2 regions of the Cellulosimicrobium sp. 22598 genome follow, and region 2 is predicted to be linked to the other one. Evidence: predicted binding sites of a transcription regulator. Region 2 holds the regulator's gene; the other holds the start of a gene.
What was found. Region 2 encodes HrcA, which represses chaperone genes, less so after heat shock. Its sites were predicted from a motif close to TTNGCACTCGNNNNNNNCGAGTGCNAA; they were not measured.
Positions count from the first base shown of each region.

Region 1: the regulator HrcA is predicted to act here: its motif matches at 3,484-3,510, upstream of ACTJIY_RS15420 (Hsp20/alpha crystallin family protein).

Region 1 covers NZ_JBQEMZ010000014.1:69,875-75,236, forward strand. Annotated here, with positions in the region: gene ACTJIY_RS15405 (PP2C family serine/threonine-protein phosphatase) at 1-602, shown strand, start outside; gene ACTJIY_RS15410 (VWA domain-containing protein) at 704-1,987, shown strand; gene ACTJIY_RS15415 (FHA domain-containing protein) at 1,984-2,895, shown strand; gene ACTJIY_RS15420 (Hsp20/alpha crystallin family protein) at 2,902-3,390, opposite strand; gene ACTJIY_RS15425 (biotin transporter BioY) at 3,747-4,427, shown strand; gene ACTJIY_RS15430 (class I adenylate-forming enzyme family protein) at 4,447-5,362, shown strand, end outside.
Region 2 covers NZ_JBQEMZ010000013.1:101,556-106,917, forward strand. Annotated here, with positions in the region: gene ACTJIY_RS15020 (HIT domain-containing protein) at 18-380, opposite strand; gene ACTJIY_RS15025 (16S rRNA (uracil(1498)-N(3))-methyltransferase) at 377-1,189, opposite strand; gene dnaJ (molecular chaperone DnaJ) at 1,203-2,324, opposite strand; gene hrcA (heat-inducible transcriptional repressor HrcA) at 2,458-3,474, opposite strand; gene ACTJIY_RS15040 (MFS transporter) at 3,554-5,017, opposite strand; gene ACTJIY_RS15045 (DUF3097 domain-containing protein) at 5,173-5,362, shown strand, end outside.

The sequences.
Region 1 (5,362 bases), on a different contig from region 2:
CGCTCGTCGCGGACGCCTCGCGGGCCGCGCAGGACGCGATCCTCACGACCGTCGGCGCGATGGCCGACCGCGAGAACCCGCCGTCGTGCACGTTCGTCGCGGCGGTCGTCGACGGCCCGCTCGTCGTCACGGGCTGGGTGGGCGACTCGCGCGCCTACTGGATCCCGGACGACGGCGAGGCGCACCAGCTCAGCGTCGACGACTCCTGGGCGCAGGAGATGATGGCGCAGGGCATCCCCCGCGTCCAGGCGGAGAGCTCCCCGCAGGCCCACGCCATCACGCGCTGGCTCGGCCCCGACGCCCCGGACCCCGTCGCCCGGACGGCTGCCACCTTCCCCGACCGCGACGGCTGGGTGCTGGTGTGCTCGGACGGCCTGTGGAACTACTGCTCCCCCGCCGGCGACCTCGCGGCGCTGCTCCACGCCACCCAGGAACGGGTCGGTCACGACCCGCAGACGGTGGCGGGCGCGCTCGTGGACTGGGCGAACGCCCAGGGCGGCCGGGACAACATCACGGCGACGCTCGCGCGGTTCGACCGGTCGTCGGACGCGGCCTCCCCCGAGCTCGACCCCGACCTCGAGACGACCGTCCCCACGACCTGACGGGCCGCGCGCCGCCGTCCGGCCCGACCCCCGCACGACCCGCCACCACCCACCCCGACCCGATAGCCTGCACGAACACCCGCACCACCGAAGGAGCCCCCATGGCCGAGTTCGCCGCCGAGGTCTACCAGAACGAGTTCCTGTCCGAGGGCGCCACGGACGTCCACGCGATCGTCACCGTGACGTGCACGGGGGCCGGGAGCGCGGGGAGCGTCGGCGGCGCGGGCGGGGTCGCCGAGATCATCATGGTCGACACGTCCGGATCGATGTCGGGCCGGAACATGGAGGCCGCGAAGCACGCCGCCCAGGTCGCCGTGGACCAGATCCTCGACGGCACGTGGTTCGCGATCGTCGGCGGCAGCCATGTCGCCAACCGCGTCTTCCCGTACCCGAACGCGCGCATGGCGATGGTCCAGATGGAGCCGGGCGCGCGCGCCGAGGCGAAGCGCGCGGTCTCGATGCTCACGCCCGGCGGCGGCACGGCGATGAGCACCTGGCTGCGCCTCGCGGACCAGCTCTTCGCGACGGTGCCGCAGGCCACCCAGCGGCACGCGATCCTCCTCACGGACGGCAAGAACGAGTCGGAGCCGCGCGCGAACCTCTCCGCCGCGGTCCGCGACGTCACGGGCCACTTCCAGTGCGACGCGCGCGGCGTCGGCTCGCGCTGGCAGGTCGACGAGCTGCGCGAGATCTCGACGGCGCTGCTCGGCTCGGTCGGCCTCATCGCGGACCCGAACGAGATCGCGGCCGACTTCGAGAGCCTCATGCAGGCGTCCATGGCGCGTGGCGTGGCCTCCGCGGACCTGCGCGTGTGGGCCCCGCAGGGCTCGCAGGTCCTGTTCGTGCGGCAGGTCGCGCCGACCGTCGAGGACCTCACGCACCGCCGCGCCGAGGTGAACCCCCTCACCGGGGCCTACCCGACCGGCTCGTGGGGCGACGAGTCGCGCGACTACCACGTCGCGGTCCGCGTCGCGTCGAAGCCGGTCGGCTCCGAGCAGCTCGCGGCGCGCGTCCAGCTCGCGGTGAACGGCGAGGTCGTCTCCTCCGGTCTGGTCAAGGCCAAGTGGTCCGACGACGAGTCGCTCACCACGCGCATCAATCCCGAGGTCGCGCACTACACGGGCCAGACCGAGCTCGCCGCGGCGATCCAGGAGGGCCTCGCGGCCAAGGCCTCGGGCGACGAGGCGACGGCGACCGTCAAGCTCGGGCGCGCCGTGCAGCTCGCGCAGCAGACAGGCAACGAGGAGGCGACGTCGCGCCTGCGCAAGGTCGTCGACATCGACAACGAGGAGCAGGGCACCGTGCGGCTCAAGCGGAACACCTCGACCCTCGACGAGATGGCCCTCGACACCGCCTCGACGAAGACGACGCGAGTCCGCCGGTGAGCGCCGTCGTCTGCCCCAACGGGCACCCGTCGGAGTCGACCGACTACTGCGACGTGTGCGGCGAGCCGATCGGCGCGGCGTCGGCCCCGTCCACACCCGTGGCGAGCGGGGCGACGCCCGCGGGCGCCGCCCCGGCGGCCGCCCCCGCGACGACGTGCCCGAACTGCGGGTCGCCGGCGCCCGGCGGCGCGCTGTTCTGCGAGAACTGCGGCTACGACTTCACGACCGGCGCGCTGCCCGACCCGGTCGAGCCGCCGTCGGCGCTCTCGCTCGACCCGCCGTCGCGTCCGACGCCCGCGCCCGCGACCTCCGCACCCCCGCAGGCGGGCACGCCCTCGGGGTCCACCCCGCCCCCGCTGCCGACCTCCGCGGCGGGATCCGCGGCGACGCCCCCGTCGTCGTCGACCCCGCCCCCGCTTCCCGCCCCGAGCACCGCCGTCGCCCCCGAGGCGAGCGAGACGGGGACGTCGGGCAGCCACCTCCCGACGCCCCCGGTCCCGGGGCCGGACCAGTGGGTCGTGGAGATCTGGATCGACCCCGACTGGTACCAGGCGCAGCAGCCCGAGGACCCGATGCCCTCCGCGGGACTGCCGGGCCTCGTCGTGCTGCGCGAGCGCAGCGTGCTCGTCGGCCGCCCGTCGGTGTCGCGCGGCATCCACCCGCAGGTCGACTGCGGCGCGGACACGGGCGTCTCCCGCCGGCACTGCCAGCTCAGCACGGACGGCCAGCGGTGGTGGGTCGAGGACCTGCAGTCGTCGAACGGGACCTACGTGAGCCCCGCGGGCGAACCGTTGCCGACCGACCCGATCCCCGCCGGACAGCGACGCGAGCTGTCCGACGGGGACCGGGTCTACCTCGGCGCGTGGACGCGGCTCGTCGTCCGCAAGGCGCTCCCGGGCGAGGTCTGAGCCGGCTCAGCCCTCGGTCGTCCGAGGCTCGGCCTCGGCCGTGATCTGGGTCGCCGCACCGCTGCTGCCCGCGCGGTGCGCGACCTCGATCCGGCGCGGCCGGGCCTCCTCGGCCACGGGGATCGTCAGCGACAGCACCCCGTCCTCGTACGACGCCGAGATCTGGTCGAGCGCCAGACCGCGCCCCACCGTGAGCTGGCGCGCGTAGGTTCCCGAGGGCCGCTCGCGCGCGAGCCACTGGACGTCGGGATCGGTCCGCGGGCTGCGCTCGGCGCGGATCGTCAGCGTGCGGTCCTCGACGGACACGTCGATCGTCCCCGGGTCGACACCGGGAAGGTCCATCGTCAGGACGTAGTGGTCGCCCGCCCGGAACAGGTCGAGCGGCATGCCGCCCGACGCCGACGCCGCGGTCGCGCGCGCGCCGGACGCGAGCTGGCCGACCAGGCGGTCCATCGCGTCGAAGGTGGTCGTGAACGGGTCGATCATCGCAGCCACACCTCTCACCTCCTCGTCGGTCGGTCCCGGACCGTCCGGGACCGGTCGGTGGTCCCGCGAGGTAGGCACCTCGCGGGCGGCTACGTCTCTGTTCTAGCACTCTCCCCCGGAGAGTGCCAAGAGCCGGCGCGCGCCTTCCGGGGGCGGGGCGGAGGGGCGGTTGTCGACTTCCTCCGAGACCGGATCCCGCGACGACAGCATGGTTGGTGGAACCCTCCAACCCGTTGTGCGATCCGTGCACGCGGCGACACCGTCGTCGTCCGCGTCCCCGTCGTCGCGCACCGCGCAGGGCCGGGAGAGTGGACCTGGCCACGACGGGTCGGGCACCGACCCGCCACGACGACGCAGGGAGCACCATGACCGACGCACCGACCACGGCGACCCCCGGGACGCCCGCGCCCGCCACGCAGACCACCGGTCCGGGAGCGGGGCGCCGCGGGCCGCTCGCGCTCGACGCGGGCGACGCCGCGCGCGTCGCGACCTTCGCGGCGCTGATCGCCGCGCTCGGGATGCCGGGGTCGATCGCGCTGTTCGGGAACGCGGTCCCGATCACGCTCCAGACGCTCGGCGTCATGCTCGCCGGCACGATCCTCGGCGCGTGGCGCGGCACGCTCGCGGTCGCGACGTTCCTCGCGCTCGCGGCGGCCGGCCTCCCGGTGCTCGCGGGCGGGCGCGGCGGCCTCGGGGCGTTCGTCGGCCCGTCCGCGGGCTACCTGCTCGGGTTCCTCGCGGGGGCGGCGGTCGTGGGCTGGCTCGTCGACCGGCTGCGCCGGGCGACGTTCGGCGGTGTGCTCGTCGCGTGCCTCGTCGGCGGGGTCGCGGTCGTCTACGCGTGCGGCGTGCCGGTCCAGTCGGCCGTCACGGGGGTACCGCTCGCGACGACGGCGCAGCTCTCCCTCGTGTTCCTCCCGGGCGACGTCCTCAAGGCGCTGGCGGCCGCGGCGATCACCGTCGGCGTCGTGCGCGCCTACCCGGCCGCGCGCCGGTCGGGCCGTTCTGCGGGCCGTCCCATGGCCGCCGGCCGCACCGCCTCCTGACACCTGCGAGAGTGTCCGCGTGCCCGTCGCCCACCAGGTCCTGACGCACGCCGCCGACCCGGCGGTGCGCGACCGTCCCGCCCTGCGCACCCCCGAGCGGTCGCGCACCTACGCCGCGCTCGCCGCGGACGTGCGCGCGGGCGCGACGCACCTCGACGCGACGGGCACGCGCCCCGGCGACGTCGTCGCCGTGTCCCTGCCCGACCCGCTGGACCTGCTCACGGCGGTCCTCGCCGCCGACCACGCCGGCGCGACGCCGCTCGTGTGCGACCCGGCGTGGCCGCGCGCGCACCGCGCGGAGGTCCTGCGCACCCTCGCCCCGCGCACGTTCGTCGAGGTGCCCCTGCCGCGCGGGACCGGCACCCTCCCCGACCTCGTGCCGGGGCTCGCCCCGCAGGGGGGTCCGGGCCCCGGCACGGGCCACGAGCCCGGTCCGGACGACCTCGCGTGGGCGGGGTTCTCCTCGGGCAGCACGGGCCGGCCGCGCGCGGTCGTGCGCACGCGCGCGTCGTGGGAGGGGTCGTTCGACGACGTCACGCGGCTCCTCGGGCTGCGCCCCACCGACACCGTGCTCGTCCCCGGCCCGCTCGCGTCGTCGCTCTACTGCTTCGCCGCCGTGCACACGCTCGCCGTCGGCGCGTGCGCCTTCCTCACGCGCACCCCGGCCGCCACGACCTCCGCGCTCGCGAGCAGCGACGTCGTGCACCTCGTCCCGCAGGTCCTCGACGACGTGCTCGACGCCGTGGCCGCGGGGGCGCCGTCCCGGCTCCGGCACGCGGTCGTCGGCGGGGCGTCCCTCGCCGCCGGGGCGCGGTCGCGCGCGACGGCGCTCGGCATCGACGTGCTCGCCTACTACGGCGCGGTCGAGCTCTCGTTCGTCGCCTACGACCCCGACGGGTCGGGGCTGCGTGCGTTCCCGAGGGTCGACCTCGAGG
Region 2 (5,362 bases):
GTCCTTTCGCGCAGGGCTCAGGCGGGCGTCCAGCCGAGCTCCGCGCCGGCGATGACGTGCCCGTGCACGTGGAACACGCTCTGCCCGGCGCGCGGGCCGGAGTTGAAGATGAGGCGGAACTGGCCGTCGGCCTGGTCGCCCGCGACCTCGTCGGCGAGCGCGACGACGTCGGCGAGCAGCGCCGGGTCGGCCGCCGCGAGCTGCGCGATGTCGCCGTGGTGGTCGCGCGGCACGACGAGCACGTGCACCGGGGCCTGGGGATCGATGTCCCGGAAGGCGATCGAGCGGTCGCTCGTCGCGACGACGTCGGCGGGCAGCTCGCCCGCGACGATGCGGCAGAAGAGGCAGTCCGGGTCCGTGCGTACGTCGGTGCTGGTCATGACCCCGAGGCTAGTGCAGGCCCGGCCGCCACGCCCCAGCGGCCGAGCCGCTCGGCGAGGAGGGCGACGGCGACGGGACCGGCCGTCGACGTGCGCAGCACGTGCGGGCCCAGCCGGGCCGCGACCGCGCCGGCCGCCGTGAGGTCGGCGACCTCGCGGTCGGAGATCCCGCCCTCGGGGCCGACGACGACCAGCACCTCGGGCGCCGCGCCGCCGGGACGGGTCGCGCCGTCGGGCAGCGCGACGTCGGCGAGCGGCGTCACGGCCTCCTCGTGCAGCACGATCGCCCGGCCGCCGGCCGCGACGACGTCGGTCACGCGCGCCGCGAGGCCGCGCGAGTCGACGGCCACCTCGACCTGCGGCAGGCGCGCGCGCCGCGCCTGCTTGGTCGCCGTGCGGACCGTCGCGAGCCAGCGCGCACGGGACTTCGCGGCGCGCTCGCCGCGCCACACGACGACGGAGCGCTCCGCCTGCCAGGGCACTACGACGTCGACCCCGATCTCGGTCGCCGCCTCGATCGCCATCTCGTCGCGGTCGCCCTTGGCCAGGGCCTGCACGAGCGTCACGACGACGGCGGGCGCGGGCTCGCGGTCGACCTCCTGGACGAGCAGGGTCACGCGGCCCGCGTCGGCGTGCTCGACGACGCAGCGCAGGCGCAGGCCGTCGCCGTCCACGACGTCGACCCGCTCCCCCGCCCCGCGGCGCTGGACGACGCCCGCGTGGCGGCCCTCGGCGCCGTCGAGGACGTAGCGGTCGCCGGGCGCGACGGCGTCGAGCCCGGTCTCGGCGAGGAACACCGGAGCACTCACGCGACCGCTCCCCTCAGCGCCCGGAGAGCTTGTCGCGCAGGCGCGAGAACACGCCGGGGTGCGCGGCCGACAGGCGCGGCTCGGGCCGCTCCTCGCCACGCATCGCGGCGAGCGAGCGCAGGAGCTGCTCCTGCTCCTCGGTGAGCTCGCGCGGCACCTGGACCTCGATGTGGACGTTGAGGTCGCCGCGGCCGCTGCCGTGCAGGTGCCCCACGCCGAGGTTCTTGAGCGTGACGATCTGGCCCGGCTGCGTGCCCGGGCGCAGGTCGATCTCCTGCGCGCCGTCGAGCGTCTCGAGCTCGAGGACGGTGCCGAGCGCGGCCGCGGTCATGGGCACCTGGAGCGTGCAGTGCAGGTCGTCGCCGCGGCGCACGAACGTGTCGTGGTTGCGCTCGCGGATCTCGACGTACAGGTCGCCCGCGGGGCCGCCGGCCGGACCGACCTCGCCCTGCGCGGTGAGCTTGATGCGCGTGCCCGTGTCGACGCCCGCGGGGACGTTCACCGTGATGCTGCGGCGGCTGCGCACGCGGCCCTCGCCAGAGCACTCCGCGCACGGCTCGGGGATGACGGTGCCGAAGCCCTGGCACGCGGCGCACGGGGCGCTCGTCATGACCTGGCCGAGGAAGGAACGCGCCACGCGCTGGACCGTGCCGCGGCCGTGGCAGACGTCGCACGTGCGGGGCGAGGTGCCCGGGCGACAGCACGAGCCGCCGCACGTCCCGCACACGACCGCCGTGTCGACCTGGAGCTCGCGCTGCGCGCCGAACGTCGCCTCGGACAGGTCGATGTCGAGCCGCACGAGCGCGTCCTGGCCGCGCCGGGCGCGCGGGATGGGCCCCTGCTGCGCCTGGCCGCCGCCGAAGAACGTCTCGAAGATGTCCTGGAAGCCGAACCCGCCGCCCATGGGGCCGGCGCCGCCGCCCGGGGCGCTCGGGTCGACGCCGAGGTCGTACTGCTGACGCTTCTCCGGGTTGGAGAGCACCTCGTACGCGCGCGCCACGTCCTTGAAGCGGTCGCCCGCCTCCTCGCCCGCGACGTCGGGGTGCAGCTCGCGCGCGAGCTTGCGGTACGCCTTCTTGATCTGGTCCTGGCTGGCGTCGCGCGCCACGCCCAGGATCTCGTAGTAGTCGCTCACACGTCACTCTCTGCTGGTGCGGGTCGTGAGGCCGGCAGGGGGCCGGTCGTGAAGGGTCTGGTGCGGGTCGTGAGACCGGCACGAGGTCGGTCGTCGTGGATGCCTGCCGCGCGCGGGGAGGCCGCGGCGAGGCTCACGTGCCGAGCACCCGTGACAGGTAGCGCGCGACGGCGCGCACCGCCGCGATGGTCCCGGGGTAGTCCATGCGGGTCGGCCCGATCGAGCCGACGAGGGCGACCGTGTCGCCGTCGTTACCGTAACCGGTCGTCACGACGGAGGTCTCCACGAGGCCCTCGAGCTGGGTCTCGTGCCCGATCCGCACGCTCACGCCGGACTCGGCCGCCATCTCCGTCAGGAGGCCCAGGAGGACGACCTGCTCCTCGAGCGCCTCGAGGACCGGGCGCAGCGCGTGCTCGAACCGCATGCCCGCACGGGCCAGGTTCGCCGTGCCCGCGAGCACGAGGCGCTCCTCGCTCTCCTCGGCGAGCGTCTGGGCGACGAGGTCGCCGACCGCGCGCACGAGCGGGGCGTCGTCGGGGTGGAAGCTCTCCGTCACCGCGGCGAGGCCCGTGGCGAGGTCCGTGAGGCGCTTGCCGGCCGCGGCGGCGTTGAGCCGCGCACGGACCTCGACGAGGGTGCCCTCGTCCGGCACGCTCGCGACCTCGAGCGTGCGCTGCTCGACGCGCCCGGTGTCGGTGATGATCACGACGAGCAGGCGCGAGTCCCCGACCGGCACGAGCTCGAGGTGCCGCAGCCCGGACCGGCTCAGCGACGGGTACTGCACGACCGCGACCTGGCCCGTGAGCTGCGCCAGCAGCCGGCCGGCGCGCGCGATGACGTCGTCGAGGTCCACGCCCTCGGAGAGGAACGTCTCGATGGCGCGCTTCTCCGGCGCGGACAGCGGCTTGACGCCCGAGAGCCGGTCGACGAAGAGACGGTAGCCCTTGTCCGTGGGGATGCGGCCCGCGGACGTGTGCGGCTGCGCGATGTACCCGGCGTCCTCGAGGGCCGCCATGTCGTTGCGGATCGTCGCGGGCGACACGCCGAGGCCGTGCCGCTCGGTGAGCACGCGCGACCCCACGGGCTCGCGCGTGAGGACGTAGTCCTCGACGATCGCCCGCAGCACCTCGAGCCGGCGCTCCTCGCTCACGTCCACCTCCGTGTGCCGCACCGTCGCCGCCCCGGGCGGGCGCGCGGGCGTCGGCACTCTCGACCTCCGAGTGCCAATCCTACGCGTCCGCGCGGCCCGTCCCGCGGTCCTCCGCTCGCCGCGAACGCAGGTCCGCGAGCCCGACGACGAGCGCGAGCGCGACGAGCGCGATCGTCACGAGCAGCGCCCTCCCCGTCGCGTGCGCCGCCGTGTCGCCTCCCGCGAGGCCCCCGTAGTACACGGAGAGCACGATCGAGATGCCGACCGCCGACCCGATGCGCTGCCCGAGCTGCAGCATGCTCCCCGCGACCCCCGCGCGGCTCACGGGAACCTCGGACAGCGTGAGGGTCTGGTTCGGCGCGATGACCGTCCCGCTGCCCGCCCCGGCGACCAGCAGGGCTCCCGCGAGCGCCGGCCCCACGGCGCCCGGCTCGTCCCCGAGGAGGCGCACGACGGCGTCGGCCACGACGACCCCGACGAGGACGAGCGTCAGCCCGCCGACGACGAGCTGCCGGCCCCAGCGCGCGACCCAGCGCCCCGAGAACCACGCGGACACCCCGGACGCGACGGCGAACGGCGTCCCCACGAGCCCCGCCTGGAGCGGCGTGTAGCCGAGCTCGTCCTGGAGGTAGAGCGTGACCACGAGGAAGATGCCCGTGAAGCCGGCGAAGTAGGCGAGGCCGAGCAGCGCGCCGTTGCGGAACGACCCGAGCCCGACGACCTGCGGGTCGAGCACCGCCTCGCCGGTGCGCCGCTGGTACCGCCGCTCCCAGACGACGGCCGCGGTCCCCGCCGCGGCGGCCACGACCAGCCACCACCAGCGCGAGGCGTCGTCGCCGCGACCGGTCGTCGTGACGAACGGCATCATGACGCCGAGCGTCGCCGCACCGAGCAGCGCCAGCCCGACGAGGTCGAGGCGGCGCGGGCCCCGCGCGGAGCGCGCGGCGTCGGGCGGTGGCGCGGGCACGAGGCGCCACGCGAAGGGCAATAGGACCGCGACGACGGGGAGGTTGACGAGGAAGACCCACCGCCACCCGTCCGCGGAGCCGGCCGCCGCGATGATGAGGCCGCCGAGCAGCGGGCCCAGCGCCGTCGAGACCCCGATCGTCGCGCCGAACATGCCGAACGCGCGGCCACGCTCGAACCCGGAGAACTGCTGCTGGATGAGCCCGACGACCTGCGGGTTGAGGACGCCAGCGCTCACGCCCTGCAGCAGGCGCGCGACGGCGAGCCACCCGTCCGTCGGCGCGAGCCCGCACGCGAGGCTCATGAGCGCGAACCCGACCAGCCCGGCGATGAACAGGGTACGCCGGGCGCCGGCGTCGCCGAGCCGGCCGGCGGGCACGAGCGCGAGCCCGAACGCGAGCGTGTAGCCCGCGACGACGAGCTGGAGCTGCGTCGGCCCCGCGTCGAGCGACGACTCGATCGACGGGAGGGCGACGTTGACGATCGACACGTCGAGCGTCGTGACGAAGCCGACCGCGAGGCAGACGGGCAGCACGCGCCAGCGGTTCGGGTCCGGCTCGGCGCGCTGCGGGCTCACCGCTCCGTCGTACCACCCCTCCCCGGGACCGCGCGCGGCGGGCGCTGCGTGCCGAGATCGACCCGAGCGTCCGAGATCGACCCTCGGGAGGTCGATGTCGCGACGCACGGGCCGATCTCGCCGGGGTGTGTCCGGCGCTGACCTAGGGTGACGGCGTGGCTTTCGATCGTTATGGGTCCGACGTCCTCGGCGGCGGCACGCCCGCCCCCGTTCATCATCGTGCGCGGCCGGTGTCCCGACCGCAGGCCGCCGAGCGGGGGCTCGTCGTCGAGGAGGTGCAGACCGGGTGGGTCGGCGCCGTCGTGCGGGTCGAGAAGTCGGGCGGGATGCACGTCGTCGTGCTCG